3 regions of the Erwinia sp. AC075 genome follow, and region 1 is predicted to be linked to each of the others. Evidence: riboswitches for the same ligand, from Rfam matches in the RefSeq annotation. Region 1 holds a riboswitch; each other region holds the start of a gene.
What was found. Region 1 has a riboswitch for thiamine pyrophosphate ahead of tenA (thiaminase II). Riboswitches for the same ligand answer to the same signal wherever they lie in the genome.

Region 2: another riboswitch for thiamine pyrophosphate. It lies ahead of thiB (thiamine ABC transporter substrate binding subunit); the one in region 1 lies ahead of tenA (thiaminase II).
Region 3: another riboswitch for thiamine pyrophosphate. It lies ahead of thiM (hydroxyethylthiazole kinase); the one in region 1 lies ahead of tenA (thiaminase II).

What each region holds. Positions count from the first base shown of each region.
Region 1 covers NZ_CEEDEU010000001.1:724,039-727,297, forward strand. The annotation lists gene AC0IXH_RS03340 (ABC transporter permease) at 1-416, opposite strand, end outside; gene AC0IXH_RS03345 (ABC transporter ATP-binding protein) at 413-1,162, opposite strand; gene tenA (thiaminase II) at 1,159-1,854, opposite strand; TPP riboswitch at 1,920-2,024, opposite strand; gene AC0IXH_RS03355 (TonB-dependent receptor) at 2,143-3,259, opposite strand, start outside.
Region 2 covers NZ_CEEDEU010000001.1:2,911,992-2,915,250, forward strand. The annotation lists gene AC0IXH_RS13860 (sugar efflux transporter) at 1-21, opposite strand, end outside; gene sgrR (HTH-type transcriptional regulator SgrR) at 267-1,928, shown strand; TPP riboswitch at 1,964-2,070, shown strand; gene thiB (thiamine ABC transporter substrate binding subunit) at 2,112-3,098, shown strand; gene thiP (thiamine/thiamine pyrophosphate ABC transporter permease ThiP) at 3,074-3,259, shown strand, end outside.
Region 3 covers NZ_CEEDEU010000001.1:472,363-475,621, reverse strand. The annotation lists partial or broken gene AC0IXH_RS02225 (class I fructose-bisphosphate aldolase) at 1-203, opposite strand, end outside; gene thiD (bifunctional hydroxymethylpyrimidine kinase/phosphomethylpyrimidine kinase) at 209-1,009, opposite strand; gene thiM (hydroxyethylthiazole kinase) at 1,006-1,791, opposite strand; TPP riboswitch at 1,827-1,929, opposite strand; gene AC0IXH_RS02210 (potassium transporter Kup) at 2,011-3,259, opposite strand, start outside.

The DNA.
Region 1 (3,259 bases):
GAGGTGACCGGGAAGAAAATCACCAGCACCGCCATCGCCACCTTGGCGCTGATGCCGAAGCCGAACCACAGCACCAGCAAGGGTGCCAGCGCAAAAACCGGTATGGCCTGGCTGGTCAGCACCAGCGGCATCAGCCAGCGCTGTAAGCGGGGGGAGAACATCATGCACAGCGCAAGGATGGCGCCGAGCAACACGCCGGCGACCAGCCCGCTGACGATTTCCGCCGCGGTCACCAGCGTGTGCGCCGCCAGATACGCGCGGCTGGTCCACAGGACGTCGGCAACCGACATCGGTGTGGGCAGCAGGAAGGCAGGAACGCCGCTGCGGGTGATTGCCCACCAGACGGTAATCAGGCCGATAAACACCGTCAGGCCACGCCGCCAGCGGCCAAAGGCCGATTCTTTTACGGATATCATCCTGCCGCCCGGGTCAGCTGTTGCAATAATTCACCCTGGCTCTGCAACAGATGCCGATCGTCAGGGGCCCGTGGCGGCAGTCCGGCAATCTGATGCGAATCATCAATCCCGGCCGCAGACAGCACCAACAGCTGGTGGCTAAGGCGGCAGGCCTCCAGCGGATCGTGGGTGATCAGTAACACCGTGTGGCCGGTCAGTAACGTCGAGGCCAGGGTCTGGATACTGGTGCGGGTAATGGCGTCCAGCGCTGAAAAAGGCTCGTCCATCAGCACCATCGGCTGACGCTGATAAAGCGTGCGGGCCAGCGCGGCTCGCTGCCGCATACCGCCGGACAGCCCGGCAGGCAGGCTGTCGCCATAGCCGCTGAGCCCGACGCGCGCCGTCAGCTCGTCAGCCCATTCGCGGTCGGGCTTCTCGCCACGCAGGCGTGAGGCGAGGCTGATATTCTCGCGGACGGTTAGCCACGGATAGAGCAGATCTTTCTGCCCCATATAGGCCACGCGTCCCTGCACCGGCAGGCCATCGCTGCCCGTGACCGTGCCTGCCGTCGGCTGCGCCAGCCCGGCTATGATCTTCAGCAGGCTGGTTTTGCCGACGCCGCTGGCTCCCAGCATCGCGGCAAACTGACCGCCGGTGATATCGACATTCAGCCGTTCAAACACCGTCCGTGCGCCGTAGCGCAGGGTCAGATCGCGCACCTCAATCCCCGGCGGGATCACGCCGCGGGCAATGTCATGACTGTTCATACCACGTTGCTCAGGCTGGCATTGAGGCCCATCTGCCAGAAGGCACTTTCCAGCCGGGTGGCGGTGGTGAAGATGGTTGAAAGCTCCGGCAGACGACTTTGTGCGCCGCGCTGAACCCCAACCGTTTCCAGTAGATCTATCGCCCGCTGAACGCTGGCCAGATAGTTTTCGTCGCCGTAGTTGGCGATCCACGAGCGGTAGGGATTGCCTTCGGTGACGGTGGTGGGATTGTGCAGCAAGCCGAGGCCTATTTCGGCATAGCCCGCGACGCAGGGAAGCAGTGCGGCCAGCAGATCCAGCGCATCGCCGGACTGGCCGATATCCAGCACATAGCGGGTGTAGTTGAGGGTTTCGGGCGCTTCCTGTTCATTGCGCATCTGGCTTTCGCTGATGCCCCACTGCGTGCAGTAACCGACATGCAGCGGCAGCTCGGCGACGATGGCGTTCAGCGAGGCGGTGGCGGCACGCATTTCTGGCAAGGTTCGGAACTTGCTGACCAGCAGGGCATAGGCGCGGGCGAAATGGATCAGGAACAGGTAGTCCTGGGTCAGATAACGCCGAAACGCGCTTTCAGGCAGCGTGCCCTGGGCCAACTGCTGAAGAAAAGGGTGGTTAACGTAGTGCTGCCAGTCAGCCGCGGCTTGCTGGCGAAGCTGGCCATAAAGACCACGGGAAAACATGTTGTCAGACATGGGACCTCCAAAAGTGAGTGGAGATCCGGGCGTGCAGAGGTATGAACAGGCAACGATCGAAAGTGGTGCTATTGCCAACCCGTCCCTTCGCTGGCATGACCCAGATCAGGTTCAAAGGGTCCGGCTAACGTCGCCATCTCAGCCCATAAAGGACACCCCTCGGAGAGGCTTGTTATACGATATTTACTTTTTGATTACAATCGATGGCTGGCAGCCGAGTTGGCGTCATAATGAAAAACGGCCTTCTTGCGAAAGCCGTTGTTTAAGCGCCACTAAGCCTGTTTTGGCTTAGAAATCATATTCTAACGCTAAGCGGTTCTGCCAGAAGTTCTTGTCAGAGGTCGAGGTGGTTTGCACGCCGACAAAGTCGGTCAGGCTCAGCCCTTTCAGCACGCCATCAAAGCTGTAGGTGCCGTAAATCAGGTACTCCGACTGATTGCTGCTGGACGCGCCGGCGCTGGCGGTCAAATCCATAAACGAGTAGCGGCTGCCGAGGGAAATATTGCTGTTGGCGGTCCAGTTCAGATCGGTGGAGTAGGCGTTGCCGCTCCCCAAATCCTGGGTACTGGTGAAGAACGGTTGGGCAAAATACTGGCCGGACGAGGTGTTATGGGCATAAGGCGTCACCAGCGCGCCGTTGCCATAGGCATTCTCACTGGCGGCGATATGGTCCCAGTTCAGTGACCAGCGCAATGACGGCACAAAATTCATCGCATACTGCGCGCCGTAGCTGGTGCTGTTTACTTCGCCCGCCAGCGCGTCGCCCTGACTCAGGCCGCGAATAAACTGCACGCCAATTTTGGGCTGCAACGGATTTTCCGACCACGACAGGAAGCTGTCGGCGTAAACCATCTTGGTGTAGTTATTGTATTCTTCGTACCACAGCTGGCCGGTCAGCTTTTTATCATCCAGCTTCAGGGCACGTCCGCCGCCGATGCCCCACATGCCGTTAGTGCGGCCATCGGCATCGGTGTAAGCGGTGGTGTCGAGAAACTGATCGTCACCCCAGGGTTTATAGCGGGTAATTTTGGTGGCGTGCAGGAAGTTGTCGCTGTCGCCATAATTGGCGTCCACACCCCGGAACAGGATCGGGGTGATGCGCCAGTCGTAGTCGCCGATAAACGGGATATTGATACGCTGGTCACCGGCGGTGATGCGGAAGTCCTGATAGTGCCAGCTCAGATAGGCTTCGCCGACGCCGGTCTCGTTTGGCCCCAGTTCACCGATCAGGTGGTCATCGTTATGCGAGATGCCGCGTTGCAAAATGCCGCTGACGCCAAGGCTCAGGCCATAATATTCCGCCGTGGCATACTTCACGCTGCCGCCGTAACTGACGGTGTCCTGAGAGTAGCCCGGCGAGAAATAGGCGTTGTGGGTGGAATAATAAAGGCTGCGCAGGCTGCCA
Region 2 (3,259 bases), 2.2 Mb from region 1:
GCGCGTGAGGAGCGATTTCATAGCTGATCCTTCAAAAAAAGTCGCCACAAATGTGAGTCGACAAACAGCAAGCATAGAAGAAAACATGGAGCAGCGAAAAAAGCCAGCAAGGTATTAACCCGGCTGGCTGGTGAAAGGCACCATACTCAGAATCATCAATGTCAGAGCGCATTCGAAGAATGTCTCCCGCTCTTTCATCTGCGGGCATTATCGTCCTAATATAAGGAAGAAAAAACAGACTGCTTTCTGATAAGGGTTCCTCTTTTATGTCTTCTGCCCGCTTACAACAACAGTTTATCCGCCTGTGGCAGTGCTGCGAAGGCCAGCCGCAGGAGACCACGCTCAACGATCTGGCGGTACAACTGAGCTGCTCCCGCCGGCATATGCGCAATCTGCTGAACGCGATGCAGGAACAGGGCTGGCTGAACTGGCAGGCTGAAGCCGGGCGCGGAAAACGTTCAAAGCTTAGCTTCCATTACACCGGGCTGGCATTGCAACAGCAGCGGGCGGAAGAGTTGCTGGAGAACGATCGCATCGACCAACTGGTGCAGCTGGTGGGCGATAAAAACGCGGTCAGACAGATGCTGATCTCGCATCTTGGCCGCAGTTTCCGCCAGGGGAAACATATCCTGCGGGTGATGTACTATCGCTCGTTACTGAATCTGTTACCCGGTACGCCGCTGCGTCGTTCTGAAACCCACCTTGCCCGTCAGATTTTTAGCAGCCTGACGCGGATAAATGAGGAAAATGGGGAAATCGAAGCCGATATTGCCCACCACTGGCAGCAGCTTTCTCCGCTGCACTGGCGGTTTTATCTGCGCCCGGCGATCCACTTTCATCATGGCCGGGAGCTGGAGATGGCCGACATAATCAGCACCCTTGAGCGACTGAAGCCCCAACGCCTTTATGCCCATTTCGATCGCATTGAGTCCTCGGCGCCCTGGACGCTGGATATTCATCTGCATCAGCCCGACAACTGGCTTCCCTGGCTGCTGGGCAGCGTCAGCACCATGATCCTGCCAAAAGAGTGGCCATTCCTCGCGGACTTCGCCCGTCAGCCGATTGGCACCGGCCCGTATGCGGTGGTGCGCAATCAGACCACCCAACTGAGGATCCAGGCGTTTGATGACTATTTTGGTTACCGCGCGCTGATTGATGAAGTGAATATCTGGGTGCTGCCGGAAATCAGTGATGAGCTGGTTTATGCCGGGGTTAAGCTGGAAGGCAAAGGGCTGGAAGAAAAATCGGAAGAGAGTCGTCTGGAAGAAGGCTGCTATTTCCTGCTGTTTGACCAGCGATCCGAACAGGGTCGCGATGAACACATCCGTCGCTGGGTCAGCACGCTGTTCAACCCAATCGCCCTGCTGAACCATGCCGGTATTGGCTATCAACGCTACTGGTTCCCGGCTTATGGCCTGCTGCCGCGCTGGCATCATCGCCGCGATATGGCTGCCAGCCAGAAGCCCGACGGGCTGACCACCCTGACGCTGACCTGGTATAACGATCACGTCGAGCATCAGGGCATCGCCAATGCGTTACGGCCAATCCTCGCCGAACAGGGCGTGGAGTTGATCACCCAACAGGTCGATTATGACGTCTGGCACCGTGGCGAAGCCGAAAGCGATATCTGGCTCGGCAGCGCCAACTTCACCCTGCCGCTGGAATTTTCCGTGTTTGCGCTGCTGTACGAAATCCCGCTGGTGCATCATTGCGTGACGCTGGACTGGGAAAAGGATGCGCAACGCTGGCGCGAACAGAAGCTGCCGCTGGCCGACTGGGGCAAGCAGTTGATCAACACCTGGACGCTGCATCCGCTGTTCCATCACTGGCTGCTGCTGGAAGGTCAACGCAGTATGCGCGGAGTCAGAATGAATATGCTGGGCTGGTTTGATTTTAAATCCGCCTGGTTCGCCCCTGACGACGCATGATGCTTTCGTTACCCAGCGGAAATCACTAGAATAGGCCGTTCTCAACGGGGTGCGTTCGCGGTGTTTCACTGCCAGCGCTGAGACAAACCCGTCGAACCTGATCCGGATAATGCCGGCGTAGGGATTTGAGACTCTCCAGATTGCTCAGATCCTTTGCGACACCTAACTTTCAAGGAACGCAAAGTGTTAAAAAAAGTTCTGCCTTTACTGATCCTCAGCACCTTCCCGGCCTTCGCGGCTAAACCCGTCCTGACTGTTTATACCTACGACTCATTTTCCGCTGACTGGGGGCCGGGTCCTGCCATCAAAAAGGCGTTTGAAGCAGACTGCGGCTGCGAGCTGAAATACGTGGCGCTGGAAGACGGCGTCTCGCTGCTTAACCGTCTGCGGATGGAAGGCAAAAACAGCAAGGCGGACGTGGTGCTGGGCCTCGATAACAATCTGCTGGATGCGGCAGAGAAAACCGGCCTGTTCGCACCAGGCCAGGTGGACACCAGCAAGGTCACCGTTCCGGGTGGCTGGAACGATAAGACCTTTGTGCCGTATGACTACGGCTGGTTCGCCTTTGTGTACGATAAAACCAAGCTGCAAAATCCGCCCACCAGCCTGAAAGAGTTGGTCAACAGCGATAAACCGTTGAAGATTATTTATGAAGATCCCCGCACCAGCACCCCGGGCCTCGGCCTGCTGTTGTGGATGCAGAAAGTGTTCGGCGATAAGGCACCGGAAGCCTGGCAGAAGCTGGCGAAGAAAACCGTCACCGTCACCAAAGGCTGGAGCGAAGCTTACGGGCTGTTCCTCAAGGGTGAAGGCGATATGGTGCTGAGCTACACCACCTCTCCGGCTTACCACCTGATTGAAGAGAAGAAATCGCAGTATGCCGCCGCCAATTTCAGCGAAGGTCACTACCTGCAGGTAGAAGTGGCCGGGCAGCTGAAAAGCAGCAAACAGCCGGAACTGGCGCAGAAATTCATGAAATTTATGCTGGATAAACCGTTCCAGGACAGCATCCCAACCGGCAACTGGATGTATCCGGTGGTGAAAAGCACCTTGCCTGCCGGTTTCGATACCCTGACCGTCCCGTCCAACTCGCTGCAATACACGCCACAGGAAGTCGCCAGCCAACGTAGCCAATGGATCAGTGCATGGCAACGCGCCGTCAGCCGCTGAGTGCTGGCCCGTTAGTGCCCGGTGCGCTGGCGGCGACGCTGCTGGTCGCCGTGGCCCTGACCGCATTCAGCGCGCTATGGCTGAGTGCGCCGGCGGTCCACTGGCGGGATCTCTGGCAGGATGACTATCTCTGGCACGTCCTGCGCTTCTCCTTCTGGCAG
Region 3 (3,259 bases), 250 kb from region 1:
TAGCTGAGGGTTTCGTTATGGTTCAGTTTGACCATAAACGGAATGCGGTGCGCATAACGGCGCGACACCGAGGCCAGCACGCCATAAGTGGAGGCCACGCAGTTACAGCCCGACTCGATGGCCAGCTCGACGATGTTCTTTGGATCGAAATAGAGTGGATTGGCAGCAAATGACGCGCCCGCCGAGTGCTCGACGCCCTGATCGTCCGCTACCACCAGCGATGAAAATGGTGCACCGGGCCGATGCCCTTGCCGACTTCCAGCGAATCGGCCTGCTCCAGCGCGCCCTGTAACCAGCCCTTGGCGTCCTGCACCGTCGACACCCAGTTATCATGCCGGGGTCGCAGCGCGGCCAGCGCAGCGGAAAGCGTACAGCCGGTGCCATGGGTATGCTTTGTTGGCACGCGCGGCGCGGTAAAACGCTGCTCCAGCTGGCGGCTGAACAGCCAGTCCGGGCTTTCGGCATCGCTCAGATGTCCGCCTTTCATCAGCACCGCCTGGCAACCCAGCGCTAACAGCGCCCTTCCCTGTCGCCGCATCTCATCTTCGTTAGTGGCAACCGGACACTCCAGCAGCGCCGCCGCTTCCGGCAGATTTGGCGTGATCAGTGAAACGTGCGGCAACAGGCACTCACGCAGCGTGGCAACCGCCGTCGGCGAAAGCAGCGGATCGCCACTTTTCGCCAGCATCACCGTATCCAGCACAATCCACGGCACGGACGAGGCCTTCAGTCCTTCAGCCACCACCTTGACGATATCGCTGCTGGCTAACATGCCGATTTTTACGCTGTCGATGCGCACGTCGCTCAGCACGGAATGTAATTGTGCCGCGACAAAGTCGGGCTCAATGCGGTAAACCGACAGCACGCCACAGGTATTCTGCGCCACCAGCGCGGTGATCACGGTGGTGCCATAGGCACCCAGCGCCGAGAAGGTTTTCAGATCGGCCTGAATGCCCGCGCCACCGCTGGGATCGGTTCCGGCAATGCTCAGTGCGTTGATGCGCTTCATCCCTGAACCTCCAGAGTGAACAGCTCGTCGAGGAACAGCGCAACAAAACTGCCGGGACCCGCTGCCGCCATCGCCGCGCGTTCGCCTGCCAGGCTCATTATCCGGCAGGCGCTGGCAACGTGCGTTAACCGGTCGCCAGGCAGCGCGGCAAATCCGGCCACCACCGCCGACAACGCGCAGCCGGTGCCGACCACGCGGGTCATCAACGGCGAACCGCCAGCCACAGCCAGCACCCGTTGGCCATCGGTGACGTAATCCGTTTCCCCGGTGACCGCAACGATAGCGCCGGTGGTGCTGGCCAGCAGACGAGCGGCGTCCAGCGCCAGCGCCGAGTCATGCAGGCTGTCGACGCCGCGCCCGGAGGTTGCCTGGCGCGCCAGCGCCATGATTTCCGAGGCGTTGCCGCGAATAGCCGCAGGACGGTGTTCCAGCAGCTGCTGACAGAATTCAGTGCGGAAGGTCAATGCGCCGACGGCAACCGGATCCAGCGTCCAGGCACGCTGCGCCTTTCCGGCCGCGTGCACAGCGGCCAGCATCGCTGTACTGCGGGAATGGGTGAGCGTGCCGACGTTGACCAGCACGGCATCGGCAATGGCGCTGAACTGCGCGGCTTCGTCGGGATCAATCACCATCGCCGGCGATGCGCCCAGCGCCAGCAACACGTTGGCAGTAAAAGTCTGCACCACATCGTTGGTCAGGCAGTGAATTAACGGCGATTTTTCACGGAAGAGGTGGAGCGACGCCACGGCATCCGCCGCGACAAAGGTATGAGGTTGGTTCATGGTACAACTCCCAACCGGCGATCAAGAAGGCGATGCGGTCAGGCATCTGACTTCCCTCCGCTGGCATTATCCAGTTCAGGTTCGACGGGTTTTTCTCAGCCCTTTCTTTGGAAAGAAACGGCACCCCGAGTCATTTACTACGTGCTTTCAGCCGCCAGATTACGGGATGGCGCTTTTCTTTACCATCCCCCAGGCGTTAATCAGATCAACATTCCACCGCTACACCGGGATGCGGCGACCGATCTCCACCACACGGTCACTGGGCAGGTAGTAGTAGTCGGTCACATGCATGCCATTGCGCGCCATCCAGCTGAAAATCACGCGCTGCCAGGCCGGCAGGCCGCCGCTACCTTCGCGTGGGATGATGTTTTCATGGCCCAGATAATAGGTGACATGCTCGGTATCCAGCTCGCAGTTATCCAGTTGCGGATAGCGTAACAGTGCAGGGATGTTGGGCCGCTCCATAAAGCCATACACCGCCAGCGCGTGCCAGAAGCCCGGCGCAAGCTGGGTGACGGTTAAGCGCTCGTCGGCATTGATGCGCGGAACGTTGTCGATAGCGATCGTCAGCGACAGCACGTGCCCATGCAGTGAGCCGTTTCGCTTCACCTGCCACTGCATCACCGGCGGCGTGCCCTCTTTCTCCCGCGTCAGAAACACCGCCGTGCCCGGTACTCTGGGTATGGCTTTTTCTTCCAGCATGGCCAGGAAGTCGTCCACCGGAATAAATTTTTCGTGCACCGCCCTGCTCGCCGCTTCCACGCCGCGGTGCCAGAGCAGCATTACGCCGTACACGACCAGCGCCAGGATCAGCGGCATATAGCCACCCTCGAACACCTTACTCATATTGGCGACCAGGAAGCACAGGTCGATGACAAAGAACACGCCGGCAATCAGCAGGCTGGTGAGCCGGTTCCAGCGCCACACCTCATGCATCGCAACATACAACAGCCCGGAGGTCATGATCATCGTCAGCGACACGGCGATGCCATAGGCTGCTGCCAGCTTGTCGGAAGATTTGAAGAACACCGCGAGAAAGATGGTCACCACCATCAGCAACCAGTTAATCGCCCCGATATAGATTTGCCCGTAGCTCTCTTCGGTAGTCTGTTTAACCCGCAGCCTCGGCAGCCAGCCTAGCTGAATTGCCTGACGGGTCATGGAAAACGCACCGCTGATAATCGCCTGACTGGCAATGATGGTGGCGAGAGTGGCGAGGATCACCAGCGGGATTTGTAATACCGGCGGGCAAAGCCGGAAGAAGATATTTTGCGTCACGTCAGCACCTGAAAGCAGTAACGCTGCCTGTCCGGCGTAGTTGAGCAGCAGGCTGGGAAAGACGATAGCAAACCAGGCCAGCCAGATCGGCTTTTTGCCAAAATGGCCCATATCGGCATACAGCGCTTCCGCACCGGTGACGCAAAGGAATACGCCGCCGAGCACCAGAAAGCTGACGATGCCGTTGGAG